4 regions of the Paraburkholderia sp. GAS333 genome follow, and region 1 is predicted to be linked to each of the others. Evidence: predicted binding sites of a transcription regulator. Region 1 holds the regulator's gene; each other region holds the start of a gene.
What was found. Region 1 encodes HrcA, which represses chaperone genes, less so after heat shock. Its sites were predicted from a motif close to TTAGCACTCNNNNNNNNNGAGTGCTAA; they were not measured.
Positions count from the first base shown of each region.

Region 2: a site for HrcA is predicted at 3,893-3,919, ahead of rpoH (RNA polymerase sigma factor RpoH). Genes of this name have one in related genera too.
Region 3: a site for HrcA is predicted at 3,938-3,964, ahead of ABH945_RS30160 (co-chaperone GroES). Genes of this name have one in related genera too.
Region 4: a site for HrcA is predicted at 5,354-5,380, ahead of groES (co-chaperone GroES). Genes of this name have one in related genera too.

Region 1 covers NZ_JBNDKS010000002.1:903,893-911,377, forward strand. The annotation lists gene recN (DNA repair protein RecN) at 1-1,048, opposite strand, end outside; gene ABH945_RS13240 (NAD kinase) at 1,130-2,032, opposite strand; gene hrcA (heat-inducible transcriptional repressor HrcA) at 2,243-3,262, shown strand; gene hemH (ferrochelatase) at 3,446-4,525, shown strand; gene ABH945_RS13255 (RNA-binding S4 domain-containing protein) at 4,525-4,932, shown strand; gene grpE (nucleotide exchange factor GrpE) at 5,450-6,034, shown strand; gene ABH945_RS13265 (thioredoxin family protein) at 6,090-6,530, shown strand; gene dnaK (molecular chaperone DnaK) at 6,684-7,485, shown strand, end outside.
Region 2 covers NZ_JBNDKS010000002.1:719,854-727,338, reverse strand. The annotation lists gene maiA (maleylacetoacetate isomerase) at 1-468, opposite strand, end outside; gene ABH945_RS12485 (fumarylacetoacetate hydrolase family protein) at 498-1,196, opposite strand; gene ybiB (DNA-binding protein YbiB) at 1,506-2,483, shown strand; gene ABH945_RS12475 (nuclear transport factor 2 family protein) at 2,629-3,012, opposite strand; gene ABH945_RS12470 (acyloxyacyl hydrolase) at 3,056-3,619, opposite strand; gene rpoH (RNA polymerase sigma factor RpoH) at 3,981-4,916, shown strand; gene cydP (cytochrome oxidase putative small subunit CydP) at 5,276-5,536, shown strand; gene ABH945_RS12455 (cytochrome ubiquinol oxidase subunit I) at 5,526-7,121, shown strand; gene cydB (cytochrome d ubiquinol oxidase subunit II) at 7,160-7,485, shown strand, end outside.
Region 3 covers NZ_JBNDKS010000007.1:121,319-128,803, forward strand. The annotation lists gene ABH945_RS30145 (ABC transporter permease) at 1-431, opposite strand, end outside; gene ABH945_RS30150 (ABC transporter substrate-binding protein) at 457-2,061, opposite strand; gene ABH945_RS30155 (acyl-CoA dehydrogenase family protein) at 2,417-3,634, opposite strand; gene ABH945_RS30160 (co-chaperone GroES) at 3,989-4,279, shown strand; gene groL (chaperonin GroEL) at 4,293-5,933, shown strand; gene ABH945_RS30170 (ABC transporter substrate-binding protein) at 6,045-7,079, shown strand; gene ABH945_RS30175 (ABC transporter permease) at 7,108-7,485, shown strand, end outside.
Region 4 covers NZ_JBNDKS010000002.1:1,044,085-1,051,569, reverse strand. The annotation lists gene ABH945_RS13845 (hypothetical protein) at 1-92, opposite strand, end outside; gene ABH945_RS13840 (hydroxymethylpyrimidine/phosphomethylpyrimidine kinase) at 91-951, shown strand; gene ABH945_RS13835 (hypothetical protein) at 1,269-2,024, shown strand; gene ABH945_RS13830 (hypothetical protein) at 2,180-2,479, shown strand; gene cysC (adenylyl-sulfate kinase) at 2,499-3,161, shown strand; gene groL (chaperonin GroEL) at 3,296-4,936, opposite strand; gene groES (co-chaperone GroES) at 4,991-5,281, opposite strand; gene ABH945_RS13810 (hypothetical protein) at 5,680-6,081, opposite strand; gene ABH945_RS13805 (hypothetical protein) at 6,363-6,977, shown strand; gene ABH945_RS13800 (hypothetical protein) at 7,353-7,485, opposite strand, start outside.

The DNA.
Region 1 (7,485 bases):
GCAGGCTGTCGAGATCGGCCGCGGCGTCGAGCGCGGCCAGTTGCGCGCGGCGAGCCTGATGTTCTTCGGGCAGCGTTTCCGGCTGAAGGCGGAACTTGCGTGCCGCCGAGTGCAATGCATCAAGGCGTTTGTCGACCTGCGCGAGCCGGTCCGGATCGAGTTCGAGCCGCTGCGCGTAATGACTCAGCGAATACGCGGCTTCCTGCAACTGGATTTCCGCGGGTTCGAGCGCGGCCAGCACGTCGTTCAATGCCGGATCGATTTCCGCGAGGTCGCGCACTTTCGACACGATCGACGCCAGATGCGTGATCATTGCCTCGTCCGATTCCGACAGCGCGCCGAGCGCCCCTTGCACGCCATCGATCAGATTCGCCGAATGCGACAGCCGCCGATGCTCCGTGTTGACCTCTTCCCACTCGCCTGGCTGCGGCGAGAGTTTGTCCAGTTCGGTGAGCTGCCAGGCGAGCCGTTCGCGTTCCAGTTGCAACTCGCGGTCGCGGGTCTTTGCGTGCTCAACCGCCTGCACCTTCTCGCGCCACATGCGCCACGCCCGCGTAACGGTCGCGGCGGTGTCGGAAAGCCCGGCGTGCGTGTCGAACAGTTCGCGTTGCGCGTCCGGGCGCATTAGCAACTGGTGCGCATGCTGGCCGTGAATGTCCACCAGCATTTCGCCGACTTCGCGCAACTGCGCGAGCGTCGCCGCCGTTCCGTTGATGAACGCCCGCGAGCGCCCGTTCGCATCGACCACGCGCCGCAACATGACGGTGCCACCGTGGTGGCCGTCGTCTGCGGCCGGCCCGAGTGCCTGCTCGTCGAGCCATTGCTCGACCTGCGCATGGGTTTCGAACTCGGCCGTGATGTCGGCGCGGGTCTCACCGGTGCGCACGACATTCGCGTCGGCGCGTGCACCGAGCGCGAGTGCCAGCGCGTCGATCAGGATCGACTTGCCGGCGCCGGTTTCGCCGGAGAAAACAGTAAAGCCGCCGTCGAATTCGAGATCGAGCGCGGCGACGATGACGAAGTCGCGTATCGAGAGGTGGCGAAGCATGGAGGTCGTCTGATGAGCTTGAAATTCAGGTTCCGGCAGCGGCGACTACGATGGCGTTGGTGTCCAGCGTTGCTTCGCCGCTCAGGGCTTGGTGTCTTCTTCGTGCGACGGGTATTCGTTCCAGTGCAGCTTTTTGCGCAGCGTGGCGTAGTGGCTATAGCCGACCGGATGCAGCATGGGCACCGTATGGCGTGAGCGGCGCACCTCGATCGTGTCGCCCAATTCGAGCGATGTGAACGACTGCATGTCGAAATTGACGTTCACTTCACGCCCGGACACGATCTGGATGCTGACCTTCGAGTCGTCCGGCAGCACGATGGGGCGGTTCGACAGCGCATGCGGCGCGATCGGCACCAGCACGATGCCCTGCAATTGCGGATGCAGAATCGGCCCTTGCGACGACAGCGCGTAAGCGGTCGAGCCGGTCGGCGTGGCGACGATCAGGCCGTCCGAGCGCTGGTTGTACATGAAGCGGCCGTCCACCGACACATGCAGCTCCGCCATGCCGGAGAAGCCGCTGCGGTTGACCACGACGTCGTTGAAGGCTAGCGCGTGATAGATCGGCGTGCCGTCGCGCATGATTCGCGCTTCGAGCAGCACACGTTCTTCGCGCTCGAATTTGCCGGCCAGCATTTGCGGCACGATCTCGCGCATGTCGGAGATCGGGATGTCTGTAATGAAGCCCAGCCGCCCGTGGTTGATGCCGATGAGCGGCGTGCGGTACGGCGCGAGCTGGCGGCCGATGCCGAGCATCGTGCCGTCGCCGCCCAGCACCACGGCCACGTCGGCGCGCGCGCCGATTTCGGCTGGGCGGAGCGCCGGATAGTCGGTGATGCCGATTTCGGCCGCGGTGTCGGCTTCGAATACGACTTCGAAGCCGCGCTTTGCGATGCACGAGGCGAGCGCGGTCAGCGGCTCACCGATGCCCGGCGTATTGTTGCGCCCGACGAGCGCGACGGTCTTGAACTGGCTGGTCACTTGCATGCCGGCATTACACCATAGGTAGGGCCTGAAAAGAACCGCTGACAGACGCGGTAGCGAGCCGGCTCGCACGGGCTGTCAGCGCATCTCGCGATTATCGTTAGAATGGTGAAGCCTTGATGACATGCACGCCGGCAACAGCCTGCATATTTGTCAGGAGTGGGCGCGGTTGGCGCTCGCCGTCGTCGCGTCATTGAGCTAAAATTTTCCCTCATGCTAGATCCTCGCGCACAAACCCTCCTAAAAACGCTGATTGAGCGCTACATCGCCGAAGGTCAGCCGGTCGGCTCGCGCACGTTGTCACGTTATTCGGGCCTCGAACTGAGCCCGGCCACGATCCGCAACGTGATGTCCGATCTCGAGGACCTGGGGCTCGTGATCAGCCCGCACACTTCCGCAGGCCGCATTCCCACGCCGCGTGGCTATCGTCTCTTTGTCGACACCATGCTGACGGTCGAATCCGCGGCCGACGAAGAAGCCGTGATGCGCACCGTCAAAACCACGCTGCAGGCTGGCGAGCCGCAAAAGATTGTCGCGGCGGCGGCCAGCGTGCTGTCCAACCTGTCGCAGTTCGCCGGCGTGGTGCTGACGCCTCGCCGCAGCCACGTGTTCAAGCAGATCGAATTCATGCGTTTGTCCGACAAACGCATTCTGTTGATCATCGTGACGCCCGAGGGCGACGTGCAGAACCGCATTATGGCCACCCAGCGCGACTTTTCGCCGTCGCAACTGGTCGAGGCCTCCAATTACATCAACGCACATTTCGCGGGCCTGTCGTTCGACGATGTGCGCCGCCGTCTGCGTGAAGAAATCGACGAGCTGCGCGGCGACATGACCACGCTGATGCACGCCGCCGTCACCGCGAGCACCGACGAGGCCGACACCGGCGAGACCGTGCTGATTTCCGGCGAGCGCAATCTGCTCGAAGTCGCCGATCTTTCGTCTGACATGGCGCGACTGCGCAAGCTGTTCGATGTGTTCGATCAAAAAACCAGTCTCCTTCAGTTACTCGACGTGTCGAGTCACGCGGCGGGCGTGCAGATTTTCATCGGCGGCGAGTCGAATCTCGTGCCGATCGAAGAAATGAGCGTGGTCACCGCGCCGTACGAAGTGAACGGCAAGATCGTCGGCACGCTCGGCGTGATCGGGCCGACCCGCATGGCCTACAACCGCGTGATTCCGATTGTCGACATCACCGCGCGGTTGCTCTCGCTGACGCTCAGCCAGCAGTAACCATCGCGGTTGCAACCCGAGGCAAGTAAGCCGAAGCCGTGCCGCAAATGATGCGCGAGCCGGCGCCGCTTGCCAATCGGCCGAACGGCCAGGGGTGCTTGGGGCGGCGGGCACGAACCGCGCCGCTATAATGAATCTCTCCTGAATCCGACTCGCCGCCTCAAGCGGTGACCTCTGCTGCCTATGCGCTTCGACCTCGAGCGGCCCTCACAGAACGCCACGTCACATCGTGTCGCCGTGCTGCTGATCAATCTCGGCACGCCCGACGCGCCGACGCCGCGCGCGGTCCGACGCTATCTAGCGCAGTTCCTGTCCGATCCCAGGGTGGTCGAGATCCCCGCGCTGCTCTGGCAGATCATCCTCCGGTTGCTGATTTTGCCGTTCCGCAGCCGCAGCTCGGCGAAGAAATACGCGGCAGTCTGGATGCCGGAAGGCTCGCCGCTGCGTGTCTACACGGAAAAGCAGGTGGAGGGTTTGCGCCACCTGCTGCACTTGAACGACTACACCGTGCTGGTCGACTACGCGATGCGCTACGGCACACCGGGCATCCCGGCAATGCTGAACCAGTTGAAGCTGGCGGGCGTCGAGCGCGTGCTGCTGATGCCGATGTATCCGCAATATTCATCGTCGACCACGGCCACGGCTTTCGACGACGCCTTCTCGGCGATGAAGCGCATGCGAAATCAGCCGGAAGTCCGCACGGTGCGCCAGTACGCCGATCATCCCGCGTACATTGCTGCGTTGGCTGCGCAGGTGCATCAATATTGGCATCAGCATGGCCGGCCCGACTTTGCGGCGGGCGACAAGCTGGTGCTGAGTTTTCACGGCGTGCCCAAGCGCACGCTCGATCTGGGCGACCCCTACCATGAACAATGTCAGCAGACTGGCGCGTTGCTGATGCAGGCGCTCGAACTGACGCCGGTGGAATGCCGTATCACCTTCCAGTCGCGTTTCGGCAAAGCCGAATGGCTGCAGCCGTACACGGCGCCTACGCTTAAGGAGTTGGGCGCGGCAGGTGTGCGACGCGCCGACGTTTTTTGCCCGGGTTTCACTGCTGACTGTCTTGAAACGATTGAAGAAATCGGCATGGAAGTGCGCGACGAGTTTCTGCACGCGGGCGGCAAGGAGTTTCACCGGATTGCCTGCGTGAACGCATCACAGCCGTGGATCGCCGCGCTTGGTGAAATCGTCGCGCAGAATCTGCAGGGCTGGCCGGTGCAGACGGTGCCTGTGCCGCACACCAGCGGCAGTGGAGCAAGCTGATGAACTACCAGATATCTATGGAAGCGGGCGCTAAGTTACGCATTGACAAATGGCTTTGGGCTGCGCGCTTTTTCAAGACTCGTTCGCTCGCGGCGGACGCGGTTGACAAAGGTCATGTGCGGATCGGCGGCGCCAGCGTCAAACCGGCGAAGGACGTGCGGGTCGGCGACCTGGTCGAGATCGAAATCGAGCGGATTGTGTGGCAGGTGGAAGTGCTGGGAGTGTGCGATGTGCGTGGTCCTGCTAGCGTCGCGCAAACGCTTTACGCTGAGACCGAAGAGAGCAAGGTAAAACGGCAGGTGGAGCAGGAGCGGCGCAAGACGTATCGCGAACCGGCCGCCGCTTTGCACGGCCGGCCGACCAAGCGCGACCGGCGCACTATCGACAGATTTTCTGGTGGGGATTGAACAACTGCTCGATGGTCGCGTGCACACCGCCGTATTCCGTGGTGTGATCGTTGACCGCCCCGGACATGCAGATTGTGGTGGTGCCCGCAATCAGAACCAATGCGACCACCCCGATTGCAAAGGTCAGTTTCACGGTGCCCCCTTGGGAAGATTCTTTATTGAAACGGGCGAATCAGGTGGAAATTCAATAAATGCAATGAGCCGGTAAGGTAGACGTCAGATTAGGGTTAACGTGTCTTTTCCGATGCTTTAATGGAGCATAGGTCACTTGCCGGCTTCCCTCAATCTCTATCTGATTGCGCCGCAATAATGGTTGTAACGGCGGATTTCGACTGAATCCCGCTAGTGTGAAAAGAGCGGGCAGACCCGCTTGAAATGGGTCTTTCCGGCCCCATCTGCCGTTTCGTTATGCGAATGTACGTCGGACGATGTGTCGCGATTTTGCAACGCACAAATCGCACTATGTTCACGTATCGCCGCCACTGTTGGCTTTTACTTTTTAACGACTTTCAGCGACATGGAAAACACGCAAGAGAACCCGACGAGCCAGAATCCCACGCCCGCCGACGAAACCGCGCGCCAGGCCGCGGAGGCTGCGGCATCCCAGCAGGACGCGGCTGCTAACGCCGGTGAGCCGGCGCCGGAAAGCGCTGAGCAGATCGCGCTGGCCGAAGCTCAGGCGAAGATCGCCGAATTGCAGGAAAGCTTCCTGCGCGCGAAGGCGGAGACCGAAAACGTGCGCCGCCGTGCTCAGGAAGACGTCGCCAAGGCCCATAAATTCGCGATCGAGAGTTTCGCCGAGCATCTGCTGCCGGTGGTCGACAGCCTCGAAGCCGCGGTCGCTCACTCGTCCGACGATCTGCAGAAAGTGCGCGAAGGCGTCGAACTTACGCTGCGCCAATTGAGCGGCGCGCTGGAAAAGGGCCGCGTCGTCGCCCTGAATCCGGTCGGCGAGAAGTTCGACCCGCATCGCCACCAGGCTATTTCGATGGTGCCGGCCGATCAGGAGCCGAACACTGTCGTGGCCGTGCTGCAAAAAGGCTTTGTGATTGCCGACCGCGTGCTGCGTCCGGCACTCGTCACCGTCGCGGCGCCGAAGTAAGCACGTAGCGTCCTGTAGACGCTTCTGCAGCAAATCTCGCCCGGCAGGTGCAGCCATGGCCAATATTCCCGTCGACGCCACCGCGTTCGCCGCCTTCGACATGCAGGAACTCAGCGCCGACTCGTTCGACGCTGCCCTTGCAGGAGCCGGGGATGATCTGGCGGTGGTGTTTTTCTGGGGTCTCGACTGCTTCAATTGCGAGATCGCCAAGAAAGCCATGCTGGCGCAACCGGACGCGATCCGTGCGCTCGGCCTCAGGTGGTTTCACAGCAATGTCTACGAGCACCGCGAACTGGGCCGGCGCTTCATGCTTCACGGCGTCCCCACGTGGTTCTTCTTTTATCGCGGCAAGCGGCTTGGCCGGGCAACCGGCTGGCACGGTCTTGGGCAGTTTCAGGCAGCGGTAGCGGCCGCGCGGGAAAAGATTCAGGGCATCGACGCCGCAGACAGCATCCATGCCGATAGCGCGGATTCGGGCAAAAGTTCGACCGATTGAAAAAAATTAAAGACCGCATCGTAAAAGAGGTCTTGAAAACGATGCGGACGCACTTATGTTGAGTGCAGGTAGGAATTCAGAGCGGATCGCCTTGCCGCCAGATGGGCAAACAGGGCGATTCCCGCAGCGATCAAAGTCAGGAGAACAGTAAAAATGGGCAAAATCATCGGTATCGACCTCGGCACGACCAACTCGTGCGTGGCGATCATGGAAGGCAACTCGGTCAAGGTCATCGAGAACTCGGAAGGTGCACGCACCACGCCGTCGATCATCGCTTACATGGAAGACGGCGAAATTCTCGTCGGCGCACCGGCGAAGCGTCAGTCGGTCACGAACCCGAAGAACACGCTGTACGCGGTCAAACGCCTGATCGGCCGCCGCTTCGAAGAAAAAGAAGTGCAGAAAGACATCGCTCTGATGCCGTACAAGATCATGAAGGCCGACAACGGCGACGCATGGATCGAAGTGCGCGATCAGAAGCTGGCACCGCCGCAAATCTCGGCGGAAACGCTGCGCAAGATGAAGAAGACCGCTGAAGATTACCTAGGCGAGCCGGTCACCGAAGCAGTGATCACGGTTCCCGCGTACTTCAACGACAGCCAGCGTCAGGCAACCAAGGACGCAGGCCGCATCGCCGGTCTGGAAGTCAAGCGCATCATCAATGAACCGACCGCAGCTGCGCTGGCCTTCGGCCTGGACAAAGCTGAAAAGGGCGACCGCAAGATCGCGGTGTATGACTTGGGCGGCGGTACGTTCGACGTATCGATCATCGAAATCGCCGACGTCGACGGTGAAATGCAGTTCGAAGTGCTCTCCACGAACGGCGATACGTTCTTGGGCGGTGAAGACTTCGACCAGCGCATCATCGATTACATCATTGGCGAATTCAAGAAAGAGCAGGGCGTCGATCTGTCGAAAGACGTGCTTGCATTGCAACGCCTGAAGGAATCGGCTG
Region 2 (7,485 bases), 180 kb from region 1:
CAGTTTGCCGGTACGTGCGCTGCCTGCCAGGTGAGCATCCAGCGTCGTGAAACCCGCTTCGATCCAATGGCGATACCACGCGTCTTTCGCGTCGTCGTCGACCCGCAACGTGTGCTTCAGATACTTCAGCACGCGCAGATTGTTGACCGGATGAATCTCGCACGCTACCTGCAAAGCCACTGAGCGCACATATGCGCGGTCGGCCGGCGTACCCGGCAACAGCGGCGGCTCGGGATGCGTTTCGTCCAGATACTCGATGATCGCGAGCGATTGCGGCATCACCTCGTGGCCGTCGACCAAAGTCGGCACGATGCCGTCGCCGTTCACCTTGCGATATTCGGGCTTGAGCTGCTCGCCGCCGTCGCGCACGAGATGCACGGGCACGTAGTCGTACGGCAGATTTTTCAGGTTCAGCGCAATGCGCACCCGATAGGACGCCGAGCTCCGGAAGTAACTGTAGAGCTTCATGTTGTCTGTCTCCTCCACGCCTGAACTCATCAGACGACGCGCACGCTGAACTCGCCGAGCCCGTCCACACCGCCCTTCATCAGATCGCCCTTCACAACCGCGCCGACGCCCTCGGGCGTGCCGGTGAAAATCAGGTCGCCGGGTTGCAGTTCGAACAGCGTCGACAGATACGCGACCGTCTCGGCCACCGACCAGATCAGCTGCGACACGTCTGAGCGCTGCTTGTCCTCGCCGTTCACCGACAGCCAGATCGAACCCTTGCCGATATGGCCGACCGTCGCCGCCGGATGAATCGGACCGATCGGCGCCGAGTGATCGAAGCCCTTCGCGGTGTCCCAGGGGCGGCCCATTTTCTTCGCCTCGCCCTGCAGATCGCGGCGCGTCATATCGAGACCGAGCGCGTAACCGTAGACGTGATCGAGCGCGCTTTCAGCCGGGATATCCTTGCCGCCCTTGCCGATTGCCGCAACCATTTCCATTTCGAAGTGGACGTTTTTCGTCAGCGACGGATACGGAAACTCGCCGGTCTCGCCGGGCGCGACGTACACCACGGCGTCGGCGGGCTTGCTGAAGAAGAACGGCGGCTCGCGATCGGGATCGTGTCCCATCTCGCGCGCGTGGGCTTCGTAATTGCGGCCAACGCAGTAGATGCGGCGCACCGCGAATTGCTCGCTGGATCCCACGACCGGCACCGCCACCTGCGGTGCGGGTGCGAATACATAACTCATCCCGTTCTCCATTCTTCGATTGATGCCGCCGACGCGGCGATAAAACATCGAGTTTAACGCGCTGCAAAGCACGATGCGCGGCAGGCCGGCAGGCTTGCGCAGGCGCCCTACGAAGCCAGTACGAAGGGCTTACGGTGCCCGTACGAAACGCCCGTCAAGTACGCCTTCAACGCCTGCGCTGCCAGGCGGCCGTCTCGCGGGATCGCCATAGATGCGATACTCACACCCAATAACGTCCCCTGTAACGTCCCTTGAATACCGTGGCGAACCGTTCGAAAGCGGGCCGTCACCACGTCCCATTTGCGCCCGATGACCGATTCCGCCGACACCGCCCACGACACCCCCTTCCCCTGCGCCCGCTTCATCAAGGAAATCGGCCGTGGCCCGAACGGCGCCCGCGCGCTGACCGCCGACGACACCCGCGAGTTGTACACGGCGATGCTCGACGGCCGGGTGGGCGAACTCGAACTCGGCGCGGTGCTGCTCGCGTATCGCGTGAAGGGTGAGACCGCCGACGAACTCGCCGCGATGCTGGCGGGCGCGCATGCGTCGTTCGAGGCGGTTCATCTGCCGCACGGTGAATTCCGGCCCGTGTCAATTCCGTCGTATAACGGCGCGCGCAAACAGCCGAATCTGGTGCCGCTGCTCGCGCTATTGCTGGCGCGCGAAGGCGTGCCGGTGCTGGTGCATGGCGTAACCGAAGATCCGGGCCGCGTGACGAGCGCGGAAATTTTCACGCATCTGCAGATTCCGCACGCGCAGTCGCACGCCGATATCGAAGATGGCCTCGCCGAGCGCCGTCTCGCGTTCACCTCGATCGACGTGCTCGCGCCGAAGCTCGCGCGGCTTCTCGGCTTGCGTCGACGGATGGGGGTGCGCAATTCGACGCATACGCTCGTGAAGATTCTTCAGCCGTTCGCGCCGGCCGGGCTGCGTCTGGTGAACTACACGCATCCGCCGTATCGCGACAGTCTCACGCAGCTGTTCAACACGCATCCGGATGCGGCGGCCGGCGGTGCGTTGCTCGCGCGCGGCACCGAAGGCGAGGCGGTCGCGGATACGCGGCGACAAGTGCAGGTCGACTGGTTGCACGATGGCGTGTGCGAAACGCGCGTGCCGCACGAGCGCTCGTCGCCGGATGCGCCCGAGGTCGAGCTGCCAGAGGCACGCGATGCGCAGACCACCGCCGCGTGGATCAGCGCGGTGCTGCGCGGCGAAGCGCCTGTGCCGAGCGCGATCGAGCGACAGGTCGAGTTGATTGTGGATGTAGCGAAGACTGCGGCTTGAGGCGGGAGTGAGTTTGGTTCGTTGGAGCAAACTCACTCAGCGAATCCGCGAATTGATTTCGCGCCGCGCTTCCGAAGCTCCAGCAGCTTGAGTCAACACGACACACTGTTCCGGGAAACTGTCCGCACACGGACCCGCACGTAACTCACTCCAGCGCGCATCGCGTGGCCTGCCACGCAATCAACCGCCATTGCCCGTCTTCCTGCGTATGAATGGCGGTGTACGCAATCGGAAACAGCAGCGCGCCGCTATTCGCCTCCATCTCGATCAGCGCCCGACCCGTGACGACGCACGTCTCGGGTCCCACGGGCAACACGTCCTGCGACTGCACTTCGATCTGCCGATAACGGCGGCGCCCGCCCGTAATCCCGTCGATGAACTGCCGCTTCGTCTCACGCTTGCCGTTCGTGTGAACGTAACTCACGTTGTCCGCGAGGAGCGTGTCGAGCGATTGCCCGTCGCCGTCGACCATCGCGCGAAATCGCTCTCGTTCGAGCCCGCGAATCGCTTCGATTAACTTTGCCGCCATTGCTCAGCCCCTTGCACCGGTAGGCCGAACGGGGCCACGGTCGTCAAAAGTTATATTGCAAATATAGCTGGCTGAAATTTATACCAGGATTGGGCTCTTTGATACCGCCGTTGGAAATATGCTGGAAGCGGTAGCCGGCCAGATACTGCTGGTGGCCGCCGAACTGCAGGCCGACGCCGGCCATGTCGGCGAACTGGAACGCGGTGGCGACCGAGAAGGTCGAAGAAATGCGTGTGGTCGACAGCAGGCGGACACCGGCGCCCACTTCGATATAAGGCCGCACCATCCCCGAACTCCTGATGAAGCGGATCACCGGCGTGACCCCTATCTCGCCGACGTTGCCGTGCACGTCGCCTTCGTTAGTGTGCCACCAGGACGCGTGCGCTTCGCCGATCAGCGAGAAGTGCCAGTCGCCGATGTACCACCACGTCAGATTCGGGTCCCACGCAAGGCCGAGGTCCAACTTCTTGATATGCCGGTCGCCGACGCCTGCGCCCATCTGTACGCCGAACTGGTCTGCTGAAGCCAGCCCGGAAGCTCCTAGCACCGCGGCAACCATCGCGCCTTTTAGAGCCAGATCGCGAAAAGCATTATTTTTGTTGTCCATCTAACACCCGCACTCGCAGACGTTTATTAATGCACTTCTCTTTTGCGTATTCTAACGACTATCAGTTTTAGGTGAATCGTATGAATAAATCAAAACTCTCGCAATTACTGACTTCAAATAGAGAAAACTCAAGCCATTAATGAGAACCACAGCGCAAAATCCGGTAAATCCTACGCACCGCACAGGGCAAGTAACAAGCGCGTATGATGGCTATTGAAATCTGAATTTCAATAGGAATTCACGGAACTTGGATGACCCTACGCGCTCTAAGTATTAGCACTCGGTAAATCAGAGTGCTAACATCCATCGCTGGAGTCGTTTACTGAATACGCTTTTGTCTGATTCCAAAGGAGTTTTTTACGTGAGCCATGCAATGACCCTTCCGAGTACTCTGAGCCCGTCGTCGGCTAAGGCCGCTTCGGCAGGTGCACTGGCGCTCTCGCATTCCTCTATGCTGCCCGGTCAACTGGGCAATATCGACGCCTACATCCAGGCCGTTAATCGGATTCCGATGCTGACGCCGGCGGAAGAACGCCAGTACGCCACCGAATTTCGCGAGCAGGAGAACCTGCAGTCCGCGCGCAAACTCGTCCTGTCGCACCTGCGGCTGGTCGTGTCGATTGCGCGCAACTATCTGGGTTACGGGCTGCCGCATGCCGACCTGATCCAGGAAGGCAACATCGGTCTGATGAAGGCCGTGAAGCGCTTCGACCCGGAGCAGAACGTGCGGCTCGTGTCGTACGCCATGCACTGGATCAAGGCTGAGATCCACGAATACATTCTGCGCAACTGGCGGATGGTGAAGGTCGCCACCACCAAGGCGCAACGCAAGCTGTTCTTCAACCTGCGCAGCCACAAGCAAGGCCTGGGCGCGTTCACGCCGGACCAGATCGACGATCTGGCTAAAGAGCTGAACGTGAAGCGCGAAGAGGTTTCCGAAATGGAAACGCGCTTGTCCGGCGGCGACATCGCGCTGGAAGGCCAGGTCGAAGACGGCGAAGAGTCGTACGCGCCGATCGCCTATCTCGCCGATTCGCATAGCGAACCGACCGCCGTGCTGGCTTCGCGTCAGCGCGACAAGCTGCAAAGCGACGGTATCGCAAGTGCGCTGGATGCACTGGACGCCCGCAGCCGCCGCATCATCGAGGCACGCTGGCTGAAGGTGGAAGACGACGGTTCGGGCGGCTCGACGCTGCACGAACTGGCCGACGAGTTCGGCGTGTCGGCCGAACGTATCCGGCAGATCGAAGCTAGCGCAATGAAGAAAATGCGCGGTGCGCTGACCGAATACGCGTAACGTCTAAAGTCTGACGCATGCCGGTTCGCCCCGGTTAGCAATCAACTGCTGAATGGCCGTAAAAGCCCCGCTCTCGCAAGATGGCGGGGCTTTTTTTCGCCCGCTACAACGACTCACTCAAAGGGTCGCTCACTCCCCCCTCATCGACGCAAGACCAGCCCCGACGTTCAAAGGCTTTCTTGACGTATCACAAACCACGTTGCAATACTGATTAAACGCGGCAAATTTCGCGACACAATGCCGCGCCGCTGGCGAATGGAGCGCCATGTTCCGCTCCTAAAATCGGGGTGCACTATCCAGATCTCCAAAACGGTCTGGGTCCAGCCGGTACAACCGGTGTGAAGTCGATTCGACCGATCATGACCATAGCCCTCAATCGCAGCACTACCCGCCGTTCACGCTGGCGTCAGCGGTTCACCCGGTGGGTACGCGGGCCAACAATGGCTCGGGACGTAGCCATTGTTCTCGCCATCAAGTTCGTTCTGCTGATGGCGCTCAAATACACATTTTTCAATCATCCGCAGGCGGTGCATATGAGCATGCCGCCAGAACAAGTCGCACAGGCATTGTTGTCCGTGCCTGCCTCGCATCCGTCTCAAGGTGATCAACATGCCCGTTAGCGAAGTCGTAGAACTGTCGCGCCTCCAGTTCGCCATCACGGCGCTCTATCACTTTCTGTTCGTACCGCTCACGCTTGGGTTGTCGTGGCTGCTCGTCATCATGGAATCGGTTTATGTGATGACCGGCAAACAGATTTATAAAGACATGACCCAGTTCTGGGGCAAGCTCTTCGGCATTAACTTTGCAATGGGCGTCGCCACCGGCCTCACGCTCGAGTTTCAGTTCGGCACCAACTGGGCGTATTACTCGCATTACGTCGGCGACATTTTCGGCGTGCCGCTCGCCGTCGAAGGTTTGATGGCGTTCTTCCTCGAATCGACCTTCGTCGGCCTGTTCTTCTTCGGCTGGAAACGGCTGTCGAGAGTGCAGCACCTGATCGTCACGTTCTTCGTCGCGCTCGGCTCGAATCTGTCGGCGCTGTGGATTCTGGTCGCCAACGGCTGGATGAACAACCCGGTCGGCGCAACCTTCAACTACCAGACCATGCGGATGGAACTCGACAGCATCTTCTCCGTGCTGTTCAACCCGGTCGCGCAGGTCAAGTTCGTGCACACGGTGTCGGCGGGTTATGTGACGGCTGCGATGTTCGTGCTCGGCGTGTCGTCGTGGTATCTGCTGAAGCGCCGCGACACCGAGTTCGCGCTGCGTTCGTTTGCGATTGCCGCGGGTTTCGGACTGGCCTCCACGTTGTGCGTGATCATTCTCGGCGACGAATCGGGTTACACCACCGGCGAAGTCCAGAAAGTGAAACTCGCCGCCATCGAGTCCGAATGGGAGACCCGGCCCGCGCCCGCGTCGTTCACGGTATTCGGCATTCCGAATCAGAAGGAACAGCGCACCGATTACGCGATTCGCGTGCCGTACGCGCTCGGTATCATCGCCACCCGTTCGCTCGATGAACCCGTGATCGGTCTGAAAGATCTGATCACGCGTAACGAGGCGCGTATCAAGGAAGGCATGGTGGCGTACGCCGCGCTGCAAAAGCTGAAGCAGGGCGATGCGACCGACGAAGCCAAAGCCGACTTTGAAAATCACAAGGACTACCTCGGTTACGGGCTGCTGCTCAAACCGTTCACCGCGAACGTCACCGACGCCACGCCGGATCAGATTGCTCAGGCTGCCGAACGAACCATTCCGCCGGTGTTGCCGCTGTTCTTCTCGTTCCGCCTGATGGTCGGCCTTGGCCTGCTGTTCCTCGCCACGTTCGTGCTGGCGTTCTGGTTCTGCGCGCAACGCACGTTGTTGCTGGAGAAGCGCCGCTGGTTCCTGCGCTGGGCCGTGTGGGCGATTCCGTTGCCGTGGCTCGCGGCCGAGTTCGGCTGGATCGTCGCGGAAATGGGGCGTCAGCCGTGGAGTATCGCGGGCATTCTGCCGACCAATCTCGCCGCGTCGAGTCTGACGCCGCGCGATCTGTATCTGAGCATCGCGGGCTTCGTGCTGTTCTACACGGTGCTGTTCATCATCGAAATCATGCTGATGTTCAAGTACGCGCGGCTCGGGCCTTCGTCGCTGCACACGGGCCGTTATCACCATGAAACCGATCAGCCGCTGAATCAGCCGCTGCCGACCAACTCGGCCGTCTGATTCGCCGCTCGCTACTGCGCTTCAAGGGAAAAATAATCATGGATTACGCAACCCTCAAATTGATCTGGTGGGTGTTGATCGGCGTGCTGCTGATCGGCTTCGCGCTCACCGACGGCTTCGACATGGGCGCCGCGATCCTGCTGCCGTTCATCGCGAAGACCGATGCCGAACGGCGCATCGTCGTGAACACGGTCGGGGCAACGTGGGAGGGCAATCAGGTCTGGCTTGTCACCGCGGGTGGCGCGATGTTCGCTGCATGGCCGCTGGCGTACGCGGCGTCGTTCTCTGGCTTTTATTTCGCGATGCTGCTGATTCTATTCGCGCTGTTTTTCCGTCCCGTCGGCTTCGACTATCGCGGCAAACG
Region 3 (7,485 bases), on a different contig from region 1:
GCCAGTACCGACAGCACGCGATCAGGCCACTTGCCGGCCCAATGCGCCATCACCGCGCCGAGCACCACGCCGACCACAATAGCGAACGACAACGCCACGCCCATCAGCAACAACGTATTCGGCAAACGCGACAGGATCAGTTGCATCACCGGCATGTCGTAACGCGGCGAATAGCCGAGACTGAAGTGCGCCAGATGCGACAGATACGACCACAACTGGTGCAGAACCGGTTGATCCAGTCCGAACTTCGCGCGCAGAACCTGCATCGTCTCCAAGGTTGCCGAACCGGATTCACCGGCGAGCACGTCGGCCGCGTCTCCCGGCATCAGCTTCAGCAGAAAGAAGTTCAGGATCACGATACCGATTATGGTCGGCAACGCCTGCCACGCTGTACGCCGCACTATCGCGCCGAAACGCATACCTCGACTCATTGCCGCTCTCCTGTCATGCGTGGGCTCATGCGCTCAGGTAAACATCCGCGAGATTGCCTTCGAGGCCTTGCGCGGACACCGTGTGGTTATGCACACGCCGATTTGCGAGCGTGACCATGCGCGGCGCGACGAGGTTGAGAATCGGCAGATCGCGATAGACGATCTGCTGGAACTGTTGATACAACTCGACGCGCCTGCTCTCATCGGTTTCGACTGACGCCGTTTCAAGCAAGCGGTCGACATCGGCGTTGCTATAGTGCGGCGCGTTCGAAAACGGCACACCGGGTCGAATATTCTTCGACCAGTAAAGACGCTGTACGCCCACACTCGGATCGAACAGCGTATTCACGCCGATGCTCGTGAAATCGAACTGGCGGTCTGCGTACACGCGCTTCAGGAACGCGGGCAGATCCTGCGAGCGCACCGTCACATCGATCCCGACTCGCGAGAGCGCCGACTTCACATAGTCGGCCTGGCGACGGTACATGTCGCCATACGGCAGGAAATCGTGAGTGAGACGGAAGCGCACACCACCGTCCTTACGCGGATACCCCGCTGCATCGAGCAGCTTTTCCGCGCTGCCGATATCGAATGCGTACGGCGCAAGCTTCGCATCGTGATAGGGCGAACCCGGCGTGATCGGCGTGGGCGACAGTTCGGCATAGCCGTATGCAATCGTGCGTTGCACGACTTGCGGATTGATCGCATGCGCAATCGCCTGACGTACCCGCAGGTCTTTTAGAATCGGATGATCGAGATTGAAATCGATCTCCGATTGCGGTTCGAGAAAGCGATAGCCGCGCGTTTCAATGCTCAACTGCGGCAACTGGGTAAGACGCGGCAGGTCGGTCAACGGCACCGGATTTTCGCCGCCCAGATCGAGTGCGCCCGTTTCGAAGGCTGCGGATCGCGCGGCTGCGTCCGGGATCACCTTGAATACGAGGCCGTCGATATAAGGTTTGCCTGCGTCCCAGTAATCCGGATTGCGCTCATAAACGATATTGGCGCCACGGGTCCACGATTTGAAGCGGAACGGCCCCGTACCGATGGGCGCGTTGTTGTGCGGATTGGTCAGCGGATCGCCGGATGCGTACAGGTGCTTCGGTACGATTGGCGATTCTCCTGCCGACAACGCCTTCAGCAGATACGGCGCGGGCTTCGACAACTCGATCACTGCGGTGCGTGCGTCCGGGGTCGCGACTCGCGTGACGTTGGCAAATGTGCTGCGTCCACGCGGATGCACCGACTTGAGCAGCTCGATAGAAAATGCGACGTCAGCCGACGTAAAAGGCTGACCGTCATGCCACTTTACGTTTTGACGCAGTGTGAACGTGTACTTCAGACCATCGGGACTGACGGTCCAGGCAGTCGCCAGTTGCGGCTTTGGCTTCAGATCGAAATCGTAGGCAAGCAGCCCTTCCAGAACTTTCGAACTGGCGACCAGCGCCGGCCCCGTCGTCTGGAAAATCGACACGAGAACCGGCGGCTCCGGGTTAATCAACATGTTTAGCGTGCCGCCCCGCTTCGGCGTCGCGCCTTCGGCTTGCGCGCGAACCAGCGAAGGCAAACCCGTCGCGGCGAGCGCCGCCCCCGATGAAATCAGAAAACTGCGTCGATTCAGCCCTGCCATGTGATCCAGATCCTTTAGCCAGCACGCGCAGGTTTTGCCGCGCGAGATATCGTCATAGTGTGGTCGGCAACGTCGCTGCCGCAGCACTTACGATAAAGCAGCAGCGCTGCCGACAGAACCAATCGTTCCGCATATGCAAAGCAGCAGGCGGACGAAAGGCTTACCAGTAACGTGTGGGATCACTTGATGGTGAAAGCCGCGCGCGAGCGCGACGCCGCCTTTCGGTTTTGACAGGTAGCGCCAATGGCAGTGCAATACCAAAGGCGGTTGCGTCGATGGAAAGGAGATCGATCGAACGGGGGCCGCTAATGACTCGCCGCCCCTGCTTTGGTTGACATGTCGAGTAGGCGAAAAACTAGAACACACGCCCTTCGGTCAGATGCGTGGTCACGCCGTTCAGTTCGTATTCGCCAATGACCCGTGCCTTGTGCAGCAGCGGGTTGTGACTGAAGATGGTTCGCAGATTGCGCCAGTGGCGATCGAAGTTATGCGCGCGCGCCGTCGCCGATGCACCGCCAATCTCGAACAGCCGCTCGCCTGCATACAACGCCAGCTTGCTCACCACCAGTTGCGTCTTGGCCGTGGCGAGCGCGCCTTCCAGCACCAGTTCTTCGGCGTTCGCGGCACCGTTGCGAATCGCTTTCGCCGAGCGGTCCAGCGTCCGCGCATTCTGTTGCACCAGCGCGTCGATAGAGAGGCTATGCGCGGCAAGATCGCCCACTACCTGCTGCACGAAGCCGTCTTCGCGCGCGGACGGTGCCGGACTATGTAACACCGGGCGGCCATGTTCGACGACATAGCGCCGTGCGTCCGCGAGAATATTGCGCACAATGCCCGCTGCCACGGCGACCAGATGCAGTTGACGCAGCGCACTGCCATGACGCCCGGCGAGACTCGTATAGCCGCGCGTCGCCACTTCATGTGCCAGAACCTGCACGTTATCCAGAACGAGACTGCCGCTCGCCGTCATGCGCTGGCCCATGCCGTCCCAGTCGTCGAGTACCGTCAGACCTTCGCGCGACACCGGAATGACAATCGACACTTTCTCGTCGTTTTCGTCCTGTACGTTGATGCGCGCGTAGTCGGAGAACGCAGTGCCGGTCGAATAGTACTTCTTGCCGGTCACGCGGAAATTGTCACCGTCGCGCACGAGTTTCGTGACGATTTCACCGGGACGCGACGTGCCGCGTTCCGTCGACGCACCGCCAAAAATCGCACCACTGCGCACGCGCTCGATCTGCGTGTCGTTGAATGCCGAGCGTGGCGAGAGCAGCAATTGTTCGGTCTGGTCGTAATGGATTCGCAGAGCGTGCGCGACATTCGACTCCGTGGCCGCAATCGACGTAACGACATGAATGAGGTCCTCCAGCGACCCGCCGAGTCCGCCCCACTCAACCGGAAAACGCAGTACGCCTAGCCCCGACTGACGAAACAGGTCGAAACGATCGAACGGCAACTCGCGCCGCGCCTCGCGTTGCGCGGCGTCTTCACCGATTGCTTTGGCCAGCGCTGGCAGTGCGGCCAGTGCGTCGTCGAGTGTCGCTGGCGCTTCAGTTTTGCGGGAGTCCGGCATACATGCTTTCCTTTTATAAGTGCAGACGGATCGCGAACGATCCGCCTATCCGATCAGAGTCTTTCATGGAGCAAGCGGCGAAACCGCGCCTGCTCGCGCAACGAATCAGTATAGGGACGCAGCGATTTTCGCTAAACCAGTGAATTGAGCTATGAATATTCGCCGTGCTGGATTGGGTTCATTTCTATGAATACCCAACCTGATGTTGGTCTGCCCGCCCACGACGTTAATAAGATTCGCAGATAACGATTCGAGGATTCGTTATTGGAACGTGCAACGGTGCATTTCTATACTCGATCCCGGTCAGCACTCACCTTCGACGAGTGCCAAATCTTTAACGAATCCATTCGACTTATGAGCCTACGTCCACTGCACGACCGCCTGATCGTCAAACGTCTCGATCAGGAAACCAAGACCGCCTCGGGAATCGTGATTCCGGAAAGCGCCGCCGAAAAGCCGGACCAGGGCGAAGTTATCGCAATCGGACCGGGCAAGCGCGATAGCGACGGCAAGCGTATCGAACCGGACCTGAAGGTCGGCGAACGTGTGCTGTTCGGCAAATACGCAGGACAGTCCGTGAAGGTGGATGGCGCCGAACTTCTGGTGCTGCGCGAAGAAGACGTCGTCGCTGTCGTCACTCAATAAGGGAATTCCGATCATGGCCGCAAAAGAAATCATTTTTAGCGATGTAGCACGTTCGAAACTCGTCGAAGGCGTGAATATTCTCGCGAACGCCGTCAAGGTGACGCTCGGTCCGAAGGGCCGCAACGTGGTGCTGGAACGCTCGTTCGGCTCGCCCGTCGTGACCAAGGACGGCGTGTCGGTCGCGAAGGAAATCGAATTGCAGGATCGCGTGCAGAACATCGGCGCTCAACTGGTGAAGGAAGTTGCGTCGCGCACCAGCGACGCAGCCGGTGACGGCACGACCACCGCTACGGTGCTCGCGCAAGCCATCGTTCGCGAGGGACAGAAGTATGTCGCGGCAGGTCTGAATCCGCTCGACCTGAAACGCGGCATCGACAAAGCCGTCGTCGCGGCAATCGATGAACTGAAGAAGATCAGTAAGCCGACCACGACAAGCAAGGAGATTGCACAAGTCGCGACCATCTCGGCGAACGGCGAAGAATCGATTGGCCAGAGAATTGCCGAGGCGATCGACCGCGTCGGCAAGGAAGGCGTCATCACCGTTGAAGACGGCAAATCGCTCGACGACGAACTCGACGTGGTCGAAGGCCTGCAATTCGATCGTGGCTACCTGTCGCCGTATTTCATTAACGATCAGGACAAGCAGGTTGCGATTCTGGACAATCCTTTCGTGCTGTTGCACGACAAGAAAGTCTCGAACATCCGCGATCTTTTGCCGGTACTCGAACAGGTCGCGAAAGCAGGCCGTCCGCTGCTCATCATCGCCGAAGATGTCGAAGGCGAAGCGCTCGCCACGCTGGTGGTCAACAACATTCGCGGCATTCTGAAAACGGTGGCGGTCAAGGCACCAGGATTCGGCGACCGCCGCAAAGCGCTGCTCGAAGATATCGCCATCCTCACAGGCGGCCAGGTGATCGCGGAAGAAACGGGTTTGTCGCTGGAAAAAGCGACGCTCGCTGAACTGGGCCAGGCCAAGCGCATCGAAGTCGGCAAGGAGAATACGACCGTGATCGACGGCGCGGGCGAGCGCGCGAACATCGAAGCGCGCGTGAAGCAGATTCGCACGCAGATCGACGAAGCCAGCTCGGACTACGATCGCGAAAAGCTGCAGGAACGCGTCGCGAAACTGGCGGGCGGCGTGGCGGTGATCAAGGTCGGCGGTGCGACTGAAATCGAGGTCAAGGAAAAGAAGGACCGTGTCGACGACGCGCTGCACGCCACACGTGCGGCGGTCGAGGAAGGCATCGTGCCGGGCGGCGGCGTTGCCCTGATTCGCGTGCGAAAGGCGATCAGCGGACTCAAGGGCGTCAACGCCGATCAGGACGCGGGCATCCGCATCGTGCTGCGTGCGCTGGAAGAACCGCTGCGTCAGATCGTGACGAACGCCGGTGAAGAAGCGAGCGTAGTGGTCGCGAGGGTCGCGGAAGGCAGCGGCAATTTCGGCTACAACGCGCAGACCGGCGAATATGGCGACCTCGTGGAATCGGGCGTGCTCGATCCGACCAAGGTCACGCGTACGGCGCTGCAAAACGCGGCATCGGTGGCGTCACTCCTTCTCACGACCGACGCCACCGTGCACGAAGCGCCGAAGGATGCGGCTCCGGCGTCGCCTGCGGGTGGACCTGGCGCGCCAGGTGCCGGCTACGACTTCTGATCTTCCTGTTTTCACCGGCGCATCCGGCACGCCAGTGCGTGCGTGAATGCGCCGGTCGACCTTGCCTGCCACGGAACCATGCGCTATTTCAAACTACTGAAATCTCTGGCGATGTTCGCCGCGTTGGCGACGGCGACGCTTCACGCGTATGCCGATAAACCCGCCGTTATTCGTATTGGCGTCGCTCAACAGGGCATCGGCGACCCGCCAACTTTCGGCGGCTCGCCAGCCGCGACGGTGCAACTACAGCAGCGGCTCGAAAAAGAATTTTCGGCTGACGGCATCAAGGTCCAGTGGCTCTTTTTCAAGGGCGCGGGTCCGGCGGTCAACGAGGCCATCGCCGACAAGTCGCTGGACTTCGCGTTTCAAGGCGACCTGCCCTCGGTACTCGCGCGGGCCAACGGTCTGAAGACACACATCCTGCTGGAGTCCGGCGTTCGCGCCGGCGTCAAGATCGCCGTGCCGCCCGACTCCGACATTCACACGATCAAAGATCTGAAGGGCCGCCGCGTCGGGATATTTCGCGGCACCAATCTGCAACTGGTAGTCGACAACGCGCTCGCCGCGAACAAACTCGACGAACGCGATCTGCATGTGATCAACCTGGACGCCGCAAGCTCGCTCGCGGCACTGGCGTCGAAAGGAATCGACGCATCGACTAACGACTATCACCTTTACAAACTCCGCGACCAGGGGCTCGCGAAGATCATCTACGAATCGCAGAACGATGGCCCGCAATTCACGCGTCAATCGCATCTGCTGGTCGTGGACGACTTCGAGCATGCGCACCCGGACATCGTGCAGCGGGTGGTCAATGCATTCGTCAAGGGTTCGCAATGGTCGTCCGACGAAACGAACCGGGACGCGCTATTCAAGCTGTGGGCGCAAAGCGGCGTGGATGTCGCGCAATGGCAGGCGGAGTTTGCGAACCAGCCGCTGAAGGCACGCAATTCGCCATTGATCGACCCGTTCATCGTCGCGCGCTATAAGTCGGTGGCGCAAGACGCGCTCAAGCTGAAGCTGATCCGCCAACCCGTCGATGTCGACAGCTGGTTCGAGCCGCACTATCTCGACAACGCGCTGCATACGCAAAATCTCGACCACTACTGGACCCGTTACGACGCGGCCGGTAAGCCGCTGAGCTAACTGCGCTAACCCACCACGGAGCGAGACGATGAGCGAAACGGCAATCCCCCTTCCCACCGCGAATGGCGATGCGCGCAGCGCTCAGCGTCACGCTCCGCGCGCACGCAAACGGCTGCGCAAAATCGCCTGGCACGTTGCACCGTGGCTGTTGCCCGCAACGCTATTCGCGCTGTGGACCATCGGCTGCGAGCGGGGCTGGATCGCGCCGCAGATTCTGCCGCCGTCGTCGCGTGTCTACGAAACGTTCGTGGAGCTCGCGCGTAGCGGCGACCTCGCGAGTAACACGCTAATCAGCTTGCAACGCGTGGTATTCGGCTTCGCCATCGGGACGCTGATCGGCTTCGTGACCGGCGCGGCGCTCGGTCTGTCGCGCACGTTCGAAGCGTATGTGCTGCCTGGCTTCAAC
Region 4 (7,485 bases), 140 kb from region 1:
GAAAAAACGCCCTGGCGACGGTTTAGGCCGCATAATTGAGTCGATTGCGCACTGTCTGCGCCAAAATCCTGCTCCTTTTTGTCAACCTTCATGCCCAGCGACACGCCTCCGATCGTCCTCACCTTCGGCCTCTCCGATCCCACCGGCGGCTCCGGCCTTCAAGCCGACCTGATGACCCTTGCCAGCATGGGCTGTCACGGGGTTTCCGTGCTCACCGGCTACACCGTGCGCGACTCGGCCAGCTGCGACGAAGTCACCGGGCTCGACCCCGAAGTCGTCGCCACCCAGGCGCGGATGCTGCTAGAAGACATGCCGATTGCCGCGTTCAAGGTCGGCGCCTGCACGCGCGCCGAAGTGGTGAGCGCGATCGCCGAAGTGGTCGCCGACTACGACGACATTCCGCTGATCCTCGCGCCCGACTTCACGCTCGACGACGAACACGTTCTTGCCGCCGACGAATTGCGCGAAGCGATCGCCGACCTGCTCGCGCCGCAAACCACGCTGCTGGTCGCCGATTCGGCCACACTGCTCGCGCTCGCGCAGCCGGATGGCGACGCCGAAGCGCCGAGCCTCGACGCAGCGATCTCGCATCTGCTGTCACAGGGCTGCGAATATATTCTGTCGACGGAAACGGGCACGCACCGCCTCGTCAACACGCTGTTCAGCGAAGACGGCCAGTTGAGGCAGGACATGTGGGACCGCGGCAGCCACCGGATCATGGGCCTGACCGACACGCTTGGCTCCGCGATTGCCGCGTTGCTGGCCAACGGGCAAGAACCGGCGGAAGCCGTGCGCGAGGCGCAGGAATATCTGTATCAGGCCATGCGCGCCGCATTCCGGCCGGGCATGGGAACGTATATGCCAGACCGGTTCTTCTGGGCTCGCAGCAGCGACGACGAAACGCCACCGACCACAGGCAAGGACGTAGCACCTGGCGAAGCTCGGCACTGACTTTCCTTTCCATTTGCAGCGCAGCACGTCTCACCTGAAAGCCCGCATTCATGCGGGCTTTTCTTGTGTGCAATGCCGCATTCACTAATCTTTACGAATTAGCTCCATATTTCGAAAAGCAAGATAAATGCGTTACGAATCATGCAGATCGTATTATCGAGCGGCCTTGGCTTTATACTTTTTTTCAGATCCGCTTTGCCAGACATCAATCTGTCCATGCATCATGACTAGACGTTTCATCGTGCAATTAAAGGTTACAACGCGCACGCTATGCTCGGACTAGGCTTGGAGGTCATCAATCTGTCACATGCCTCCCTATGTCTTTTCCCCTCTTTTTTATTCACCCTCCGCAAAGCGGCGGCACTACTGTTATTTCGTTTTTCGATTTAAATAAGGGTAAAGATCAATTCGTTAATTTCGAATGGGATCGGGACGGCTGGCAGAACTGCCGCGACAAACTGTTTGAAACCAGCGTTGGCGGCGGGCATCACCCTTATGGCATACACCGGCTTCTCAAGAGCCCAGTCAATTACTGCACGATTCTGCGCGACCCCCTTGCACGCCAGATATCGCACTACTGGTACGCGGCCAATGGCAAGAATGGCGAGGTCGAGCGCGGCGCCGGCGTGTCGGTTACCGAGGCGCTGGCTCAGCGCGGCGAGCGGTCACTCGACGACTGGGTGAGCGAATCGCTCGGTGGAAAAAACCTGTTCGTCCAGATGCTCAGCGGGCATTCCGTGCTCAATGACACCAGCTTCGACGTTGCGCTGGCTCACCTTCAGCATCACATTGGCGCTGTGGGTGTCTGCGAGGACATGAGCGAGTTTCTACTGCGCCTTTGCGGCATGAGCGAACTGCAATTACCGTTCTATTTCGAATCAAACAGGACGCGCGGATCGTCAAAAGACCGAAGCCATTTAAGCGAAGAAGCCAGGCAAAAGTTTCTCGACGACAATCGGCTCGATTACGAAATTTTCCAGAACGCCCGGCATATGATCGCCAGGCATGCGGACGAATCAGGGCGCATCTTTTCAAATGCGCTCGATCTGGTCAAGGTCATTCGGCGGAAATAAACCAGCTTGAAAACCCGCACATTTACAGTTCAATGGTTTTCGGCTTCGACGAGGCATTTCTCTCGGAAGTCACGCGTGTCATCAGTCGATTCGACCTTGCCCCGATCAACGAATATCTGGAGTTTGCGCGAAACCGGTAACCCGTTTTCGCCGACATGTTCGACGGATTTGTCGACACCGTTTCCAACGGCGTGGTGTCAGGCTGGGCCATCAACCTGAGCCAGCCGGAGCAGAAAGTCGCGCTCGAAGTACGTGCCGGCACGCAGGTGGTCGCGCGCGGTTGCAGCGGCGAATATCGGCCCGACGTGGCGGCCGCCGGATACCCGAGTTCGCATGGCGGCTTTTCCATTCGCCTGCCTGCCGATATCACGGAAGGTTTTTCCGTCACGATCGCGAACTCGCCTGAAAGCCTGCACAATGCGGGAATCTGGCGGCAAGGCTGGCACTGCGTCTAAGCGCAAAGAGAGAGACACCATGGAACAGCCCTCCACCTTCCTGCAACGTTGCCACGGCACGATCGCCGCTCAGGACAGGATGCGGATCTTCGGGCACAAGCCCGTCACGATCTGGCTCACCGGGTTATCCGGCGCGGGCAAATCGACGATCGCCTTCAAACTCGAAGAGCACCTCGTTTCACTCGGCCACGCGTGCTATGTGCTCGATGGCGACAACGTCCGCCACGGCCTCGCGAGCGATCCCGGCTTCGAAAGAAACGATCGGCGCGAAAACATACGCCGTGTGGCGCATGTCGCTCAATTGATGAACGACGCGGGCCTCATCGTCATCACCGCCCTCATCTCGCCGATGAACGACGATCGCGCCATGGCGCGGGAAATCATCGGGTCGGGAAAATTTGTTGAGACCTATCTTTCCGCGCCCGTCGCCACCTGCGCACGGCGCGATCCGAAAGGCCTCTATGCGAAGGCAATGGCTGGTGAAATTGCTTCGTTCACCGGAGTCTCGGCACCTTACGAAGCGCCGGCCAACCCCGAACTTCATATCGACACCGCCACGCAAACGCCGGTTGAAAGCGTCGCGCAAATCTTCGACTATTTGCGCGCGAGCTCGCTCGAGACCACGGCAACTGCAACCGCCGCGGCTACCTCGAATATCCGGCGACAAGCAAGCGCGGGATAATTCGGCGTCTTTCTCCGCAGCCCGCTCCAAAAGAAAAACCCGCATTTCTGCGGGTTTTTCTTTTGGAGAGCACGTCTCGCGACACGCTCTCCCATGTGTTCCAACTGGACCCCGCGAACGAGGCCCAAGCGGAATTACATGTCCATGCCCATGCCGCCCATGCCGCCGGGCATACCGCCGCCCATCGGAGCATCTTCCTTCGGCAGTTCGCAAACAGCTGCGTCGGTCGTCAGCAGGAGACCTGCCACCGATGCTGCGTTTTGCAGAGCCGTGCGCGTGACCTTCGTCGGGTCCACGACACCTGCGTCGACCAGGTCGACGTACTCGCCGGTCGCTGCGTTGTAGCCGTAGTTGCCCGTACCAGCTGCAACAGCTGCCACCACGACGCTGGCTTCTTCGCCACCGTTCGTGACGATCTGACGCAGCGGCTCTTCCATCGCGCGCAGCACGATCTTGATACCTGCGTCCTGATCGGCGTTAGCGCCCTTCAGGTTCGTGATAGCCGTGCGTGCGCGGATCAGCGCAACGCCGCCGCCAGCAACGATGCCTTCTTCCACAGCTGCGCGCGTTGCGTGCAGTGCGTCTTCGACACGTGCCTTCTTTTCCTTCATTTCGACTTCGGTCGCAGCACCGACCTTGATCACTGCAACGCCGCCTGCCAGCTTGGCAACGCGTTCCTGCAGCTTTTCACGGTCGTAGTCCGACGTAGCTTCTTCGATTTGCGTGCGAACCTGCTTCACACGTGCTTCGATGTTTGCTGCTTCGCCAGCGCCGTCGATGATCGTCGTGTTTTCCTTGCCCACTTCGATACGCTTCGCCTGGCCCAGTTCAGCCAGCGTTGCCTTTTCGAGCGTCAGGCCGGTTTCTTCAGCGATAACTTGACCGCCGGTCAGGATCGCGATGTCTTCCAGCATTGCCTTACGGCGATCGCCGAAGCCCGGAGCCTTGACAGCAACCGTCTTCAGAATGCCGCGGATGTTGTTCACAACCAGCGTTGCCAGTGCTTCGCCTTCGACGTCTTCTGCGATGATCAGCAGCGGACGGCCAGCCTTAGCGACCTGTTCCAGAACCGGGAGGAGGTCACGAATGTTCGACACCTTCTTGTCGTGCAGCAGCACGAACGGGTTGTCGAGCACAGCAACCTGCTTGTCCGGGTTGTTGATGAAGTAAGGCGACAGGTAGCCGCGGTCGAATTGCATACCTTCGACAACGTCCAGCTCGTCTTGCAGCGACTTGCCGTCTTCGACGGTGATGACGCCTTCCTTACCAACCTTGTCCATGGCTTCAGCAATGCGGTCGCCGATCGACGAGTCGCTGTTTGCCGAGATCGAACCGACTTGAGCGATTTCCTTGTTGGTCGTGCACGGCTTGCTGATCTTGCGCAGTTCTTCGATTGCAGCTGCAACAGCCTTGTCGATACCGCGCTTCAGATCCATCGGGTTCATGCCCGACGCAACGTACTTCATGCCTTCGCGGACGATCGACTGAGCCAGGACCGTAGCGGTCGTGGTGCCGTCACCTGCGTTGTCGCTGGTCTTGGAAGCAACTTCCTTGACCATTTGCGCGCCCATGTTCTGGAGCTTGTCTTTCAGTTCGATCTCTTTTGCGACCGACACACCGTCCTTGGTGACCGTCGGGCCGCCGAAGCTGCGTTCCAGGACAACGTTGCGGCCCTTCGGACCCAGCGTGACCTTCACAGCGTTCGCGAGAATGTTCACGCCTTCGACCATCTTGGCACGGGCGGAATCACCGAATACGACGTCTTTAGCTGCCATCTTCTAACTCCTTGAATTCTTGGGATATGACCGGGAAAAGTAGCGGCTTTGCGCTTACTTCTGCACCACGGCCATGATGTCTTCTTCGCGCATCACGAGCAGTTCGTTGCCGTCGACCTTGACGGTCTGGCCTGCGTACTTGCCGAACAGGACGCGGTCACCAACCTTCACGTCGAGTGCGATTTGTGCACCCTTGTCGTCGCGCTTGCCCGGGCCGACTGCCAGAATTTCGCCTTGATCCGGCTTTTCTGCTGCGGCTTCGGGGATCACGATGCCCGACGCGGTCTTGGTTTCTTGATCCAGACGTTTGACGATCACGCGATCATGCAAAGGACGAAGGTTCATACATACTCCTCTCTTGATTGAGACTGAAGAACGCTGAGAAAACCCGGCTGGCTGAGCCAACCGGCGATGTTGTTAGCACTCTCGTGCAGTGAGTGCCAATTATATGGACGGGTGGTGACAAATTCAAGAAGGGGATGGCGGATCGGGGGAGGGATAGACGGTGCGATTTACTCGAAAAGACATCTCGCGGCGCTGGAAAATTCGTCGAATTCAAAAAATATTCGTTTGAAAACAAATATCTACCGATTCACAATCGTCAGCCAGCGGTCCGGCACCGATTAGCGGCAAATAGCCTGACCTCCCTGGAAACAGGCGGTTTATCCGGGCAAGCACCAGGTTTCGCCAGATTACCGGTCGAAACGAATGAAGAATGCCCGCCGCCCAATCCACCCCTGCCCTCATTTCTGCGGAGGCGCTCGCAGCGAATTTTCCGCCATCCACTTGAGCCGTTCGCAGTTGACCTTGATTCGCGACGCGAATTCCTCGGGATTGCTGTCGCGCAACGAACTCATGTCCCGGACTTGCCGGTCGGCGCGGCTCCATCCCAGTTGCCAGTGCCGGTCGAAGTCGTCGGCATCGGACAGCCGGTCTTTCAGTCGCGCCTTGTAGGCAGCCACGCGTTCGGGCGACGCCTGGCAGAACGCCTGGGCAAAATGAGCGCGCTCCCCGGCGGCTTCTGCTTTGGCGTCGGCGGCTTCCGCACCCAACGCGCCCGAAACAGGCAGCATCGCCGACAGAAACAACGCGGACGTCACCGCCAAGAGCGTTCTACGGCAATAGCAGTACGGCCTCTTTCTCATGATCGCCTCCAGACTGCCTGACTGCTCCCGACGCCCTCCAGGGATTGCCCTGTCTCTCACGTCGTTTTCCGCCATTTCGCGCGCGTTTGTCCTGATTTGACAGCAGGATGGCGTTTTCGCCCGCTATCCGGGCGACTGTGCCGCCAATACCCGGTGTTACGCTCAAGTAAGGAGCCTTCGCGGCATCGCGCGCCAATTGACGGCGCGCTCAGCAATCAACAGAAAACACCGCGAAAGGCCGTTGCCCTAATGGGCGAAACATCGCTGCGGGAGCGACTGCGATGGAATTTAAAACATACACCGCATTAACGTTGATTGTGTTGAGCAATGCTGCCTATGCATGGCAACCGCTCACCTATCCCATCCGAAGTCAAAGCGCCTATCAGCGCGGCATCGACAACGCGATGTGCTACGCGGAGGCGAACAAAAAGACCAAGGTCGATATCAGGCGCGAATCGCAGATTCCACCGCGCAAGCCGCCCGCGACTCAAACTTCGTCGACCGGCGTTCCAGCTCGGCCGCCGTTACCGCCGAGCACTTTCTCGGCCGCGCCGATGAGCGCGAGCATGCCGGCCGCCACGCCTGACGCGAGCGCGTCGGGGGTCCAGGCGACGGGCACGACGGCTACGGCTGCGGCAGGTACAGGCGCTTCGTCGACAAAAGCAACGGACGCGGCGACTGCGGGCAACGGCGCAGGCACCACCGCGACCGCTGCGACATCGGCAAGCGGCGCGGACATCAGCGCATCGGACGCAGCGGCGAGCGGCGCGTTGCAGGCGAACGCGGCGTCCAGCGTCAAGCTGCCGCCGCTGCCCGCACCCGAGCCGCCGATGACCCAATATTGGGCCGCCTACGGTGCGTGCATGCAGGCGCGGGGTTACGTCGTCACACAGTAACGAAGGCGGTGAGCCTCGTTGCGGTGCCTTGTTCCCTTTGACTCTGGGCTGACCCGGATGCCGGCATTCGACGTCCGTCAGCGACATCGCCATGTCTAGTGAAATCACTTCCGAATCCTTCGATTCCTGGCTATGTGGACACTGCGGCGCGCAGTTGATAGGCCGCTTCCTGCCTTGTCCCGCGTGCCATGCGCGTCCTGTCGGGGCGCTGAATATGCGCACTGCCGCGTCGTCTGCCCTGCGTGCCCCTGGGAATCCGTACCAGACGGTGCTGCCCGCCACCAGGCCGGCGCGCAACACATGGCGGCCGTTGTCGCGTTCGCTGGCGCTTCGTTATGAAGACATCGAAGAAGCCCAACTCACCAGAACCCTGTATCAGCGAATGCGAATGCCCGTGGCGTTGAGCGCGTCGATTCTGGCGGTGACGTCGGCGGTATATCTTGGGTTTATCCATAGCAACGAGTCGAACGTGGGCGAGCCCGTCGCGGTGTCCGGAGCGGTGACGAAG